Regions from separate parts of the Limosilactobacillus panis genome, predicted to be linked through region 2. Evidence: predicted binding sites of a transcription regulator. Region 2 holds the regulator's gene; the other holds the start of a gene.
The links. Region 2 encodes HrcA, which represses chaperone genes, less so after heat shock. Its sites were predicted from a motif close to TTAGCACTCNNNNNNNNNGAGTGCTAA; they were not measured.
Positions count from the first base shown of each region.

Region 1: KZE55_RS07045 (Hsp20/alpha crystallin family protein) is a predicted target of HrcA. The motif match lies at 2,777-2,803, and genes of this name have one in related genera.

Region 1 covers NZ_CP081855.1:1,446,957-1,454,321, forward strand. The annotation lists gene KZE55_RS07035 (HdeD family acid-resistance protein) at 1-245, shown strand, start outside; gene KZE55_RS07040 (IS1182 family transposase) at 560-2,170, shown strand; gene KZE55_RS07045 (Hsp20/alpha crystallin family protein) at 2,270-2,701, opposite strand; gene KZE55_RS07050 (L,D-transpeptidase) at 2,982-3,545, shown strand; gene KZE55_RS07055 (aldo/keto reductase) at 3,560-4,408, shown strand; gene KZE55_RS07060 (acyl-CoA thioesterase) at 4,462-4,971, opposite strand; gene KZE55_RS07065 (phosphoenolpyruvate carboxykinase (ATP)) at 5,097-6,791, shown strand; gene apf (aggregation-promoting factor) at 6,908-7,365, opposite strand, start outside.
Region 2 covers NZ_CP081855.1:979,962-987,326, forward strand. The annotation lists gene infB (translation initiation factor IF-2) at 1-1,787, shown strand, start outside; gene rbfA (30S ribosome-binding factor RbfA) at 1,801-2,160, shown strand; gene truB (tRNA pseudouridine(55) synthase TruB) at 2,229-3,134, shown strand; gene ribF (riboflavin biosynthesis protein RibF) at 3,146-4,117, shown strand; gene KZE55_RS04790 (hypothetical protein) at 4,247-4,567, opposite strand; gene hrcA (heat-inducible transcriptional repressor HrcA) at 4,738-5,778, shown strand; gene grpE (nucleotide exchange factor GrpE) at 5,791-6,372, shown strand; gene dnaK (molecular chaperone DnaK) at 6,396-7,365, shown strand, end outside.

The DNA.
Region 1 (7,365 bases), 470 kb from region 2:
TTTACCTAGCAATTTTATTTGCGATTTGGTTCATCATCGATGCCATCATACAAATCAAGGCAGCAGGTCTCTTCAAAGAATTCCATCGCGGGTACGCTACCTTATTAATTATTCTCGGGAGCGTTAGCGTTGCCCTGGGAGTAATCCTGCTGTTCAGTCCAATGCTTTCCGCACTGACCATTGTTTGGCTGGTTTCAACAATGCTGCTGGTCTTTGGCATCATGCATATTATTCAAGCATTCTAAACTAAGCCGGGAAAGGGTATGGCTAGTATAGGACAATCGTTGGCGCGTTAGGGCCAGCGGTTGTCGTAATCAATGGACTTGCTTTGCGGCACTAGACACCAGGAACACGCTTCGACGCGAAGCTAACCTCTTGGTTCTCCCGCGATTACTTATGTAGTGTATTTAAAAATAAGAGGCTGGGAAAAAACTCCTAGTCCAAAGCAAAAACCGGATGATGAATTTTTTGAACAATTCATCATCCGGTTTTTATGTACACAGGAAATCGTTCCTGATATGATGTAATTACCACAAAACAACCCAAAGGAGCGATTTTCATGTATCAAAATTATACCATAGGACAAACCGAATTCGTACTAAGCTATAACTATGATTTACCACAAAATCATATTGCGCGGCTAATTAGTGATTTTGTCGACTCGATTCCACAAAATGTGCTATTAGAAGATTCAGGAGCGGCTACCGGCCGCCCTTCATCGCATCCAGCAATTATGCTTAAGATTCTCTTGTTTGCCTACGCACGTCAAACTTATTCTGGAAGAAAGATTGAAATGATGTTGGATGAGAACCTGCCAATGCGTTGGTTAGCTCATGATTATGCTTATAGCTACCATACCATTAATAACTTTCGACGCAGTCAGCACGCTAGTAAGCTAATTAAACATGCCTTTGTTTACTTTACCATGGCTTTGAAAGATCACGGACTAATTCAAAATGATGCAGTTTTTATCGATGGGACCAAGGTAGAAGCCGATGCCAATAAATATTCATTTACTTGGCGACGGGCAGTTGAAAAGTATCACGCTAAGTTAAGAGAAAAGACGAGTAAGCTTTATGAGGAACTAGTAGAAAAACAAGTGGTGCAAGAAATGGCACCCGAGCTGGTTACTTCTGCCGAAGGCATGGAAGTAATGGAACAAGAACTTGCGGAGAAAATCACTAAGTTAGATGAAGAGATTAAGCAAGAACCAAAAATCATCAAAGGTGGTTCAGTTAGAAAACGGCGCCGTCGTTTTCTAAAAAAACTTCGCCATCAATTAAGCAACGACCTAATTCCGCGTGCCAAAAAGTATGAACGTGCCGAAGATATCTTCCAAGGTCGTAATAGCTATTCCAAGACTGATCATGATGCGACTTTTATGTGTATGAAGGAAGATCCGATGATGAATCGGGAGTTAAAGCCCGGCTATAACCTGCAAATCGCTACACATAAGCAATTTGTCCTTGATTACGGGCTCTTTTCAAATCCAACTGACACCAGGACCTTAGTGCCATTCCTTACCCAGTTTCATGCTTTAGATTTCTTTAAGCATATCGTTGCCGATGCCGGTTATGGTAGTGAGTACAATTACACAATGATTCTTGATCAGTTTGAAAAGCAGCCTGTTATTCCATACACAACTTATCAAAAGGAACAGAAACATAAATTTAAAAACGATCCAACTAAATCACAAAATTGGCAGTATAATGCCGAAGATGATTACTACATCGATCATTTAGGAGTTCGCTTTAGCTTTTATCGGTATAGTAGGCGAACCGATAAATATGGTTTCGAACGTGATTTCAAACTCTACCGAGCGGATAAGCACCAACTGTCAGAACAATTGGATGAGTTGGCAAAAACACCAAGTGGTCGGCAACGCTATATGCAGGTTAACCCAACGTGGAATTATTACAAGGCTAAAGTAAAAGCAACCCTCTCAAGTGACGAAGGCAAGGCAATTTATCGTCGACGAAAGTTCGACGTTGAGCCAGTCTTTGGTCACATGAAGAGGGATTTTGGCATACGCCGAACTCATCTACGCGGACAACGGGCTGTGGAAAATGACATTGGGCTAGCCTTGATGGCATTAAATCTAACGAAATTTGGTCAATCAATTAGTCGATTGGCGACTAATTTTATAAATAATTTAAAATCCGGACTATGATTTTTGAATCGATCAAAAATTATAGTCCGGATTTTACTGTTAGAGAACCAAGAATTAATAGTTAATTCCCAGCCTCTTACTTTTAAAGGCAATTATTTATTAGTCAATATCAATCCGGGTGTCGTTCTCGTCACTAGCTTGTAGCTTTGGCAGGTTCAAGGTCAAAACACCGTTCGTGTATTGAGCCTTAACTGCGTCCCGGTCAACGTCTGGCAAACGGTATTGCCGACTCATCTGACCATACCGCCGTTCGGTGTGGAGAACATTACCATCCTTGTCGCTGTCATCGGCAAAGGTGTCCCGGTGACCAGTTACGGACAAAATGTTGTTAGCATAGTTGATATGAATGTCTTTCTTATCAAAGCCAGGCATATCAATCTTGACCATGTAGCCCTTATCATTTTCAGACACATCGGTCTTCATGTGATCAGCTACTGGTGTTAAGTCTGAGAAGAAGTCATCATTCATCCAGTCACGCATATTCATCAGATTATCAAATAAGTTGTTACGACGTTGAATTTCGTTAGCCATATATTGAATCATCCTTTCTAATACCTTGTTTACATTTTCTATATTAATCATTGGTCAACAATAGTCAAGAAAAAATTAGCAGTTAATTGTGTTGAGTGCTAATTTTTATTTGACCAATATTAACTAAACGGCTAATTGCAACGTGCCCAAGGGTTCTGGCACCTGACATTTTACTAATTGACGAGCAGAAATTTTATCTATTCTTCTAAATATATGAATATTTTATCATACATAATTGTGCTAAAATGTACCTATTAATTACTGAGGAAGGCTTAAGACAATGAATCTTATGAAAAAACTACTATTAATCACTCTGGTTGGTGTATTTGCATTTATCACAACTAGTGTCACCGCTAGTGCCGATTCCCACATGCGGACACCCATTGATTACCGGAAGCCATCAGAGACGATTCCTTACCCGGATATCGACAAACTCAAGGATCCCTGGATTAAGGTCAGCATCAACAAAAACCGGGTCTACATCATGTCTGGCAATAAGGCGGTATACACAATGTACTGCAGCGCCGGAAAGTACGAAAACAAGGATGGTAAACGGGTAAGTATTACGCCGACTGGCACCTTCGCTATCCAGTCCGAACGGGGTAATAGCTTCTACAACCCATCGGTTAAGTGTGGGGCAAATAACTACGTTTCTTGGCACGACAACGGTTCCTACCTCTTTCACAGTGTCCCAACGGATAAGGACGGCCACTACATCAAGTCCGAAGCGGCTAAGTTGGGTAAAATGACCGCCTCTCACGGCTGTGTCCGCCTGTCCGTTCCAGACTCCAAGTGGATGATGAACGTGCCGGAAGGAACCAAGGTTGTTGTCCAGGATAACTAAGAGGAGGTTTCCTAATGAAAGAGGTAACAATTAACGGGATCACCCTCCCTGCCGTGGGTATCGGCACCTGGAACGTCGGTGATCACCCTAGCCAACGGCAAGACGAAATTGCCGCCATCCAAGCTGGCATCAATGCCGGGGCCCGGGTGGTAGATACCGCTGAAATGTATGGCAATGGCCGTGCAGAGCGACTTGTCAAGGACGCCATCGCCCCCTTTGACCGGGGAAATCTTTTTCTGATTGATAAAGTCCTCCCCCAAAACGCTAGTGCCCGCCTTTTAGAACGGAGTCTCGACCGGAGCCTACAAAACGTGGGAACCGATTACTTTGACCTCTACCTCCTTCACTGGCGGGGAACGGTACCCCTATTAGAAACAGTCACTACTATGGAGGAAATGGTTAAGAAGGGTAAGATTAGGTCCTGGGGGGTCTCCAACTTTGATGTCAGTGACCTCCAGGAGCTATGGGCACTGCCCAATGGGGACCACTGCGTTGCCAATCAAGACCTGTATAACCTTGATGAACGCGGGATTGAGTTTGACCTTCTTCCCGTGATGCGGACCCAACGTCTCCCTTTAATTGCTTACTCCCCCCTTGCCCAGGGTGATTCTATCTCAGGCAAACTAGCTACCAATAAAGTCCTGCAAGAGATTGCTGCTAACCACCAGGCCACAATTTACCAGGTAATGCTGGCATGGACGCTACGGGAACCAGGCGTTCTGGCAATTCCAAAGAGCGGTTCGGCACAACACGCTCAGTTAAATGTCCAGGCCAGTTCACTTGAATTTACCAGTGACGAACTGAAGCAGCTAGCGGCCACCTTTCCCAAACCAACTAGTAAGCAGCCATTAGCTGTCATCTAATAAAACGAAAAAATCGACACCAGCGCTTGAATTCAAACGTTAGTGTCGATTTTTTAGCCTCGCCAGGGAAAATCGAGCGAGATGGCACCAGCAATTTGTTGCTCAGACTGCCGACTAGCCCGTCGCTTTTGACGACGACCTTCGTACCCGGCCATTAGTGTCCGTTGCTCATCGGTCTCTGGAACCATCCCCGCCACCGGAACTGCTTTATGAGGGTCTTCAATGACGTAAGTGATGAAGCAGGTGAAACCCAAGAAGCGTTCGCCGGTCATCAAGTGCTCACCAATAACCTTGACGAAGACCTCGATGGAGCGGTGACCAACTCCAGTGACGTAAGCCTCCATGCACATTGAATCTTGGAGCTTGAAGGGCCGAAGAAATTGAACGTTGTCCATGCTTGCCGTGACAACAACCGTCCGCGCAACCCGCATGGCAGCTATCGAGGCCTCCCCGTCAATTAATTCCAAAATCCGTCCCCCATAAACGGTGCCGTGTTCATTGAGGTCATCATTGAGAACCCGGTGGACGGAAATGGAGAGTGTGTCATTACATTTTGCTTGCATAATAAATGGAACCCCTTACACTTTTTTATTATTCTAACATAATTGGATAGAATTTAAATTTCACTCACCGTTTGCTCAAAGATACACTATAATAATAACAAGGCTATAAGAAAGGATTGAGATCAATGCCTAAGCAAGAAAAAATCAAGACGCCTTCGCTCTATGTCAACACGGAGCGCGGGGTTGCTTTGCTAAACCTGAGTCATGCGTATTACAAAGACACCTACTCACTAGTCAATAGTGATGAATTATTGGAAGTTGTTAAGTTGTACCTTGATTCTAAGAATCCGGAATACGACGATGACGCATTTGATAATGCCACGCCTGAACAATATGTTCAAACATTAAAGAAAATCCTGATTGATGATGACAGTGCCTTTGACAAGTATGGTCCAAAGGATATTCTGGCCAGCGTTGAAGAACTATATTCTTTTTACCGGTCCTTACTCCGGGTAACAGTAATTAATTACAATAATAGCAAAATTGCCGGTAACGAATTTAAGATGATCGACGGGCACTTCAACGACCTGGTTCGTGAATCCTACCGGGTGGTTGAAGAAAAGCTCCAGGGATTTGCCAACCAAACCTACCGGCAAGTTAACGCCGCTTCAAACGCGGCCATTCTTGTTCAGACACATGATTGGCCAATCCCAGAAGGTTACGACCAGTTGCGCGATATTGACTTTATCGATACCGTCATGCTCCGTCCACCAATGATGATGCACACTAAGAGTAACAAGCGTGAAGGGGTCTTCTCCGCTGTTGAAGAGAACCCCATCAAGCGGTTCCACGGTCAAAAGGGCCAATGGTACTGCTACCCGGCTAAGATTGGGGAAAGCTTGGCCTACATCTACTTCAACGTTGACTACCTAGTCAACGGGATTGCCCTCTCTAACCTCTTCCAGCTAGCCCAGCCAGACGAGGTCCGGGGTCAAAAGCCCGACCTGATTCTGCTCTTCGGCTTGAAGGAAACCGAGGGAATGGTTTCGCACTACTACCACGATACCAAGAACCACATCTGGGTTGGGGAAGTGCCATACACTGACAAGACCACCTACTTTGGTTACATGAAGAAGATGTGCCTGACATTGCATAACCTCCACCAGATTTACAACGGCCGCCTGCCAATTCACGGCTCCATGCTGCGAGTGCGGTTCACCAATGGTAAGGAAAAGAACGTGGTCTTCTTTGGTGACTCCGGTGCCGGGAAGTCCGAATCAATCGAAGCAATGCAGGAAATCGCTGATGACAAGATTGTCGATATGGAAACGATCTTCGATGACATGGGTAGTTTTACTATTGGTGACGACAGCAGAATCTACGCCCAGGGGACCGAAACCGGTGCCTTTGTCCGCCTCGATGACCTGTCCAGTGCGGTCGCCTTCAACAACATGGACCGGGGTGTCTACCTCAACCCTGAACTGTCCAACGCCCGGGTTATCATCCCCGCGGATACCTACGAAAACGTCATTAAGCACCACCCGATTGACATGTGGGTTTACGCTAACAACTATGACGAAAAGGTTGGCATCCACCGCTTTGAAAACGAGGAAGAAGCCAAGAAAGTCTTCGTTGCTGGTAAGCGGAAGGCCCTTGGAACAACTGATGAAGTCGGCATGAGCACGACCTTCTTTGCCAACCCATTTGGCCCCGTTCAAGAAGAGGAACGGACCAAACCAATTATTGACAAGGTCTTTAACAAGCTCTTTGCTAACAACGTTTACGTCGGTGAAGTCTACACCCACCTTGGAAACGACAAGTCCAAGAAAGCCCTCCATGAGTCTGCGCGGGAATTATTAGATGTTTTGATGAATAACTAGTCTTCAATTAAATTTATAAAATAAGGGAACTGGTGCGTTTTGTGCCAGTTCCCTTTTTAGGTCATTAAAAAAGCCGGAGAAAACATCTCCAGCTTTTTAACAAATATGGTTAAATTTTAGTACCAACCGTGTGATTGCCAGAATGCTTGCGCAGCTGTCCAGGAACCATAGCGGTTAGCAACGTATTGGTCAGCAACCCGTTCTTGGTTAGCGGCAGAGTAGTCACCGTTCAGGTATGAAGCGGATAACTGGTACTTACCGATGTACTGACCATTAGTAGCGGTGTATGAACCACCGGATTCACGAGCAGCAATCCAGGCCTTGGCACTGGCTTCATTGCCAGTTACACCTGAAGTGTAGCTAGTGTTGGTAGTTGCCGCACCTGTGTAACCAGTTGCAGCCGCGTTAGCAGCTTGGGTGTAACCACTAGCCTGTTGGGCAGCTGCAGGTTGACTAGTCGTTGCTTGCGTTTGGCTAGCAGCAGCTGACTGTTGAGCTTGGCTAGTTGCTGCTTGGGTTTGGCTAGCAGCAGCTGACTGTTGAGCTTGGCTAGTTGCTGCTTGGGTTTGGCTAG
Region 2 (7,365 bases):
AACCAACTCAGCGGAAGGATAAGCCATTACCAGAAGTGCTGGAGTACACTGAGGGGATGAATGCCCAGGACCTGGGTAAGATCTTACACCGTTCTCCAGCGGAAATTATTAAGAAGCTCTTTATGCTCGGCGTAATGATCAACCAAAACCAGTCCCTTGACAAGAACACTATCGAGCTCTTGGCAACTGACTACGGGATTGACGCCAAAGAAAAGGTTGAGGTTGACGTTTCTGACATTGATAAGATGTTTGAAGACGAACAGAACAATACCAAGCACCTTGTTAAGCGGCCACCAGTAGTTACTGTCATGGGGCACGTTGACCATGGTAAGACTACCCTGCTGGATAAGTTGCGGCACTCACACGTCACTGAACATGAAGCCGGTGGGATTACCCAGGAAATTGGTGCCTACCAAGTTCACTACAACGATAACCTGATTACCTTCTTGGATACTCCAGGGCACGCTGCATTTACCGAAATGCGGGCCCGTGGTGCTAACATTACCGATATTACCGTTCTGGTGGTTGCTGCTGATGATGGGGTAATGCCGCAGACAGTGGAAGCCATTCACCACGCCCAGGCTGCCAAGACGCCAATCATTGTTGCCGTCAACAAGATTGATAAGCCGGGTGCAAACCCTGATAAGGTTACTGAAGAGCTGGCTAAATACAACCTGATTCCAGAAGACTGGGGCGGTGACACCATCTTCGTCAAGATTTCCGCTAAGTTTGGCAAGAACCTCGACGAGTTGTTGGACATGATCCTGCTCCAAGCTGAAATGATGGAATTAAAGGCTAACCCTGACCAAAACGCGGCGGGATCCGTTGTTGAAGCACGACTGGATCAAGGTAAGGGACCTGTGGCAACCGTGTTGGTTCAACAAGGGACCTTGCATGTTGGGGACCCAATCGTTGTCGGTAACACCTTCGGCCGTGTTCGGACGATGACCAACGAAAATGGTCGGCGGATTAAGACAGCTACCCCATCGACCCCTGTTGAAATTACGGGGCTTAACGAAGTCCCGGAAGCCGGGGACCGGTTCGTTGTCTTTGACGATGAAAAGACCGCTCGTGCAGCTGGTGAAGCACGGGCAAAGCGGGCTCAAGACAAGGAACGGCAAAAGACTTCGCACGTTACCCTGGACAACCTCTTTGCCACTATGAAGAAGGGGAAGATGAAGACCCTGCCATTAATTATTAAGGCCGATGTTCAGGGGTCAGTTGAAGCCCTTAGTCAAAGTCTGCAGAAGATCAAGGTTGATGGCGTCCGGGTTGACATCATTCACCAAGCAGTCGGGGCAATCAGTCAGAGTGACGTTACCTTGGCCGAAGCTTCAAACGCGGTTATCATTGGTTTCAACGTGCGGCCAACACCGGTTGCTAAGTCGCTTGCTGACTCCAGTAATATTGATATCCGTCTCCAACGGGTTATCTACAACGCCATTGAAGAAGTTGAGGATGCCATGAAGGGGATGCTTGAACCGGTATACAAGGAAGAAACGATTGGTGAAGTTGAAGTTCGTCAAATCTACAAGGCTTCCAAGGTCGGGACGATTGCCGGAGGAATGGTTACTTCTGGTAAGATTACCCGTGATTCTAAGGTCCGTTTGGTTCGTGACGGCGTGGTCGTTTACGAAGGTGAACTGGGTTCACTTAAGCGGTTCAAGGACGATGTTAAGGAAGTCAAGGCCGGCTTTGAATGTGGTTTAACGATTGCTAATTACAATGACATCAAGGAAAAGGATGTTATTGAAGCTTACCAGATGAAAGAAGTACCAGTTAAATAAAGGAGGAGGCAAAATGCCAAACAGACAATATCGCGTTGACCGGCTTGCGCAGCAGATTCAACGCGAAGTCGATGATATCCTTTTGAAGCGGGTTCGTGATCCACGTGTGCAAGGCGTTACAATCACTGGCGTTGATGTTACTGGTGATTTGCAACAGGCAACGATTTATTACAGTATCTTGTCTGACAAGGCCTCGGCGGGTGAAAAGACCCAAGAAGGCTTGGATAAGGCCACGGGTTTAATCCGCTCTGAATTAGGCGCCCGCCTAAATATCTTTAAAACACCGGAGATCAAGTTTGAACGTGACCCGTCCGTAGCTTATGGCAGTCGGATTGACCAACTGATCAATAAGCTTCATCAACAAGAAAAGTAACTGACTAAAACACGAGGAGCGGGGTAAATCTTTGACCTGCTCCTTTTTGTATACGGAGGACCAAACGAATGGACGGAATTATTCCTTTATATAAAGAACGGGGAATGACCAGCTTTGACTGTGTTAACCGCCTGCGACGAATACTGAAGACAAAAAAGATTGGTCACTCGGGGACCCTAGACCCGTCTGTTGATGGGGTCCTGCCAATTTGTATTGGTAGGGCGACGAAGGTCGTTGAGTACTTGATGCAGTCAGGGAAGGTTTACCAGGGTGAACTGTTAATCGGCAAGGCGACGACAACGGAGGATCTTGACGGTGAGGTGATTGCTGCCCAGCCGGTAACTAGGGAGATTCCCCCAGATGTTATCCGTGATCAGATGACAACGTTGACGGGGGCGGTTACCCAAATTCCACCCATGTATTCAGCGGTAAAGGTAAAGGGGAAACGCCTTTACGAATATGCACGGGCGGGGAAAAGTGTTGACCGTCCAGTTCGCCACGTGATGATTGACAAGTTTGAACTGGTAAGTGCTGATTATGATCAGGGGAAGCAGGAAGAACGGGTCCGCTTTAAGGTCGCCTGCAGTAAAGGGACCTATGTACGGACACTGGTAGTTGAGTTGGCAAAGCGGTTCGGCTATCCGGGAACAATGAGTTGGCTAACCCGGCTAAAAAGTGGTGGCTTTACCCTTGATCAGACACTAAGTCTGGGGAATATTCAAGACGCCGTAACAGCAGGGACAATTAACCATTACCTTTATCCACTTGATTACGCCCTCCGTGATTATCCGGCGGTTGAGCTTAACGCAGACCAGTGGAAAGCTGTTCAGAACGGGGGTTGGCTAAAGCCAGCTGAGCTTTCCTCATCAGCAGCAGAGCTGGTCCTCAAGTATGGTCACCAAGTTAAGGCGCTTTACCACTTTGATGCACACCACCACGCCTATCAGCCAACAAAGATGTTTTTGACGAACTAGGAGGCCCAACATTGCAGGTTATAAAAATACACCACCCAATCAACAAGCAATTAATTCCTGACGGCCCGGTAGTGCTGGCGATGGGGTTCTTCGATGGGGTCCACCGTGGCCATCAAGCGGTCATCCGGCGGGCACGGCAAATTGCTGACCAGCGGAAGTTACCCTTGGCAGTCCTAACCTATGGTCACGCACCAGGAGTTGTTTACCGGCAATATCCCGGCGGCTTTAAATACCTTTCCACTACTGACCGGAAGTTAGCCCTTTTAAAACAGCTCAGCGTTGACTTGGTGTACCTAGTTAGTTTTACCTCGAGTTTTGCCAACCAGACTCCCCAAGAATTTGTCGACCACTATCTCGTCGCTTTTCATAGCCAAGTCGTGGTGGCGGGTTTTGACCACACCTATGGTCCGGCTAAAATTGCTACTATGACGAACCTGCCTGCCTATGCGCGAGGCCGGTTCACTGTGGTAACAGTTCCTAAATTTACTGATCCGGGCACGACCAAGAAGGTTGGTTCCCGGGCAATCCGGAAGGCAATTGACCGCGGGGACGTTCAGACTGCTAACCAAGAATTAGGCTACTATTACCAGACCACGGGGTTGGTCGTCCATGGCCTTGCTCGAGGCCGGACCCTGGGCTTCCCCACAATCAATGTGGAGACACCATCACGGGAGAGGATACCAGGAATTGGTGTGTACGCGGTTAATGTTAAAATTGGTGAAAACTGGTACGGGGGGATGGCCAGTGTTGGCCATAATATTACCTTTGGTGACCACAACCAGCTGACCGTTGAGATTTACCTATTTGACTTTGACCAAATGGTTTACGGCGAAGAGGTAACGGTTCGCTGGTACCAATACCTTCGTGGTGAGCAAAAATTTGCGGATGCTACTAGTTTAGTGGCACAAATAAAGCATGATGAACAAGTGGCACGTCAGGTCGTGCAGGCACCACCAGCAATTACAAGCCAGATAATTCATTAAAAGAGTGAGCCTTTAGAAAGGACAAAGAGGACTTTAGTATTCGGATTTCCCGAATGCTAAAGTCCTCTTTGGGTACTGTGCTGTAATATTAACTGGGGCCCTTTCGTTTCTCCACCCCCAAAAAAATCCCTAGTGACGACTAGCCCGGTGGTTGTTGCCCTGGTGAATCTTGTGGACCTGCCGTTTAAACTTCGGCCCATCCGTGGTAACCAATCGGAAGTGGTGCATTTTACCGTGAAATGGGTGGCCGGTTAAGCGGAGGTTAGTCCATGAGCGCATGATGTTAGTCATCTGGTCGATCTCCTTAACCCGCTTTGGACTGCCCTCCTTTTTTGCAGCGTCCTTGATATCGGATTGGAGACGATAGATGAGGTTATTATGGTAGGCAAGCAGCTCGTTGGTTAATGGGGCACTTCGGTACTTGTTGAAGAGCCGTTGGATGAGCTCCATGGCCTCTTGAGCATTATGAGGTTGAACGTAACGGTGGTTGTCTGTACTCAATTGTAAAATCTCCTTAGATTTAATTTGACATTCCTTGACTTTTAAACAGGTGATTGGTATATTATTAAGTGTGTTTAGCACTTAGCCCTAAAGAGTGCTAAAAAAGGGATGTGATCAAAATGCTAACACAACGACAAAAGGCAATCCTGCAAGCGATTGTACGTCAATACACCTCAACCGGTCAACCGGTAGGATCAAAGCACCTCGCTGAAAAGTTACCATTTAAGGTTAGTTCAGCAACAATCCGGAATGAGATGGCGGTATTAGAAGATCACCAGCTAATCAAAAAAGAGTATTCGTCCTCGGGGAGGGTGCCTTCAAAGCGTGGCTACCGATACTACGTCGATCATCTGCTGGATGCAAATGCGCTCACGGATAATGACCTGGTTGTTATCCAGAATTCTTTAGGGACGAGTTTTCAAAAGATTGATGAGATTGTTTCGCATTCAGCAGATATCTTGTCAGACCTGACTTCTTACACAGCATTTACCCTAAAGCCCGATGTCCGGTTAAGTGGTTTTCGGGTGGTCCCGTTGGGTAACCATAAGGTGATTGCCATTTTGGTTACCGACAGTGGGGACGTCGAGAGTCAGTCGTTTACCCTGCCACGTAATTTTGATACCGATGCACTCCAAGCGGTAATCAGGATGATTAATGATCAGTTGGTCGGGCGACCGCTGACTGAAGTAGTTAAACGGCTGAATGATGACATCCCAAAGCGGATCATGCAATATATGCATGGTTCTGACGGCTTCTTGGACTTGTTTGACAACGTTGTTTCCCGGGCCGCTCGGGAACGCTTCTTTGTCGGCGGGCGGCTTAACATCTTGGGATTTTCTAATAACCAAGATCCGCAAGCCCTGCAGGTGTTATATAGCCTAATTGATCAAAATGATGAGTTGTCGCACCTTCTTGACACGGGATCTGATGATAAGGATGTCAACGTCAGGATTGGCTCGGAAATTGCTAAGGACCAGGTGTTAAAGGATTATAGTCTAATTACGGCAAGCTATGATGTCGACCAGTATGGTAAGGGAATCATTGCTGTTTTAGGGCCCACGAGGATGCCTTACTCACGGACGATTGGAATTGTAAATGCCTTTCGTCAGGAGTTAGCCAAGCGACTACTTGACTTTTACCGACACTATTACGATTCATAGGAGGCGAGTCATTTGGCAAAAGAAGAAAAGCAAAAGCAGGAAGAGCAGCCAAAAGCTGATGGCAAAGCTGCTCAGACTGATAATAAAGCTGAACACCATGGTGGCCACAAGGGTCAGTGCCACCACCGCTGTGAAAAGTTGCAAAAGCAAGTGGATGACTTGAAAAAACAACTTGCGGATAAAGATGACAAGTATCTACGTGCCGAAGCGGAAATTCAAAATATGACGACCCGCTTTAATAAGGAACGCGCCCAGATCTTGAAGTATGATGGTCAGGACCTGGCAAAGAGTGTTCTTCCCGTTCTTGATAACCTTAAGCGGGCACTCACGATTGAAGTTAAAGATGAAAATGGCCAACAACTAAAAAAGGGTATTCAAATGGTCCACGACCACTTAACGGCAGCCTTAAAGGACCATGGGGTCACTGAGATCCCCGCAGAAGGAAAGATTTTTGATCCGACCTTGCACCAAGCGGTTCAAACCGTCCCAGTAAAGGGTGATCAAAAACCGGAAACGGTTGTCAAAGTCTTGCAAGCTGGTTACCAGCTGAAGGACCGGGTTCTGCGTCCTGCAATGGTTGTTGTGGCACAATAAAAATATAAGAGAGGGGATAAACAATGGCAAGTAACAAGATTATTGGTATTGATTTAGGTACTACTAACTCCGCCGTTGCCGTTATGGAAGGTAACGAGCCCAAGATTATTACTAACCCAGAAGGAAGTCGGACAACGCCATCCGTTGTTTCATTTAAGAATGGTGAAACCCAAGTTGGTGAAGTTGCCAAGCGACAAGCAATTACTAACCCGAACACGATTTCTTCTATCAAGAGTCATATGGGTGAAGCCGGCTACACAGTTGAAGTAGATGGCAAGAAGTACACGCCACAAGAAATCTCCGCAATGATTCTTCAATACATCAAGAAGTATGCGGAAGATTACATTGGCGACACCGTTAACAAGGCTGTTATTACAGTACCTGCCTACTTCAACGATGCCCAACGGCAAGCCACTAAGGATGCCGGAAAGATCGCTGGCTTGGACGTTAAGCGGATTATCAACGAACCAACTGCTTCTTCTCTGGCTTACGGTCTGGACAAGAAGGACAAGGATGAAAAGATTCTGGTTTACGACCTTGGTGGTGGGACGTTTGATGTCTCCATTTTGGAATTAGGTGACGGGGTCTTCCAAGTTCTTTCTACTAACGGTGACACGCACCTTGGTGGGGATGACTTCGACCAAAAGATTATGGACTGGTTAATTGACGGCTTTAAGCAGGAACATGGGATTGATCTTTCTAAAGATAAGATGGCTTTGCAACGGTTGAAGGATGCCGCTGAAAAGGCGAAGAAGGACCTTTCCGGTGTTCAAGAAGCTCAAATCAGCCTGCCATTCATTTCATCCGGTGAAAATGGTCCACTGCACTTGGAGAAGAGTTTGACCCGGGCCCAATTCAACCAGTTGACTAATGACCTGGTTGAACGGACGAAGCAACCAGTATTGAACGCTTTGAAGGATGCGGACCTTTCATTTGATGACATTGATGAGGTTATCCTAAACGGTGGTTCAACCCGGATTCCAGCTGTTCAAG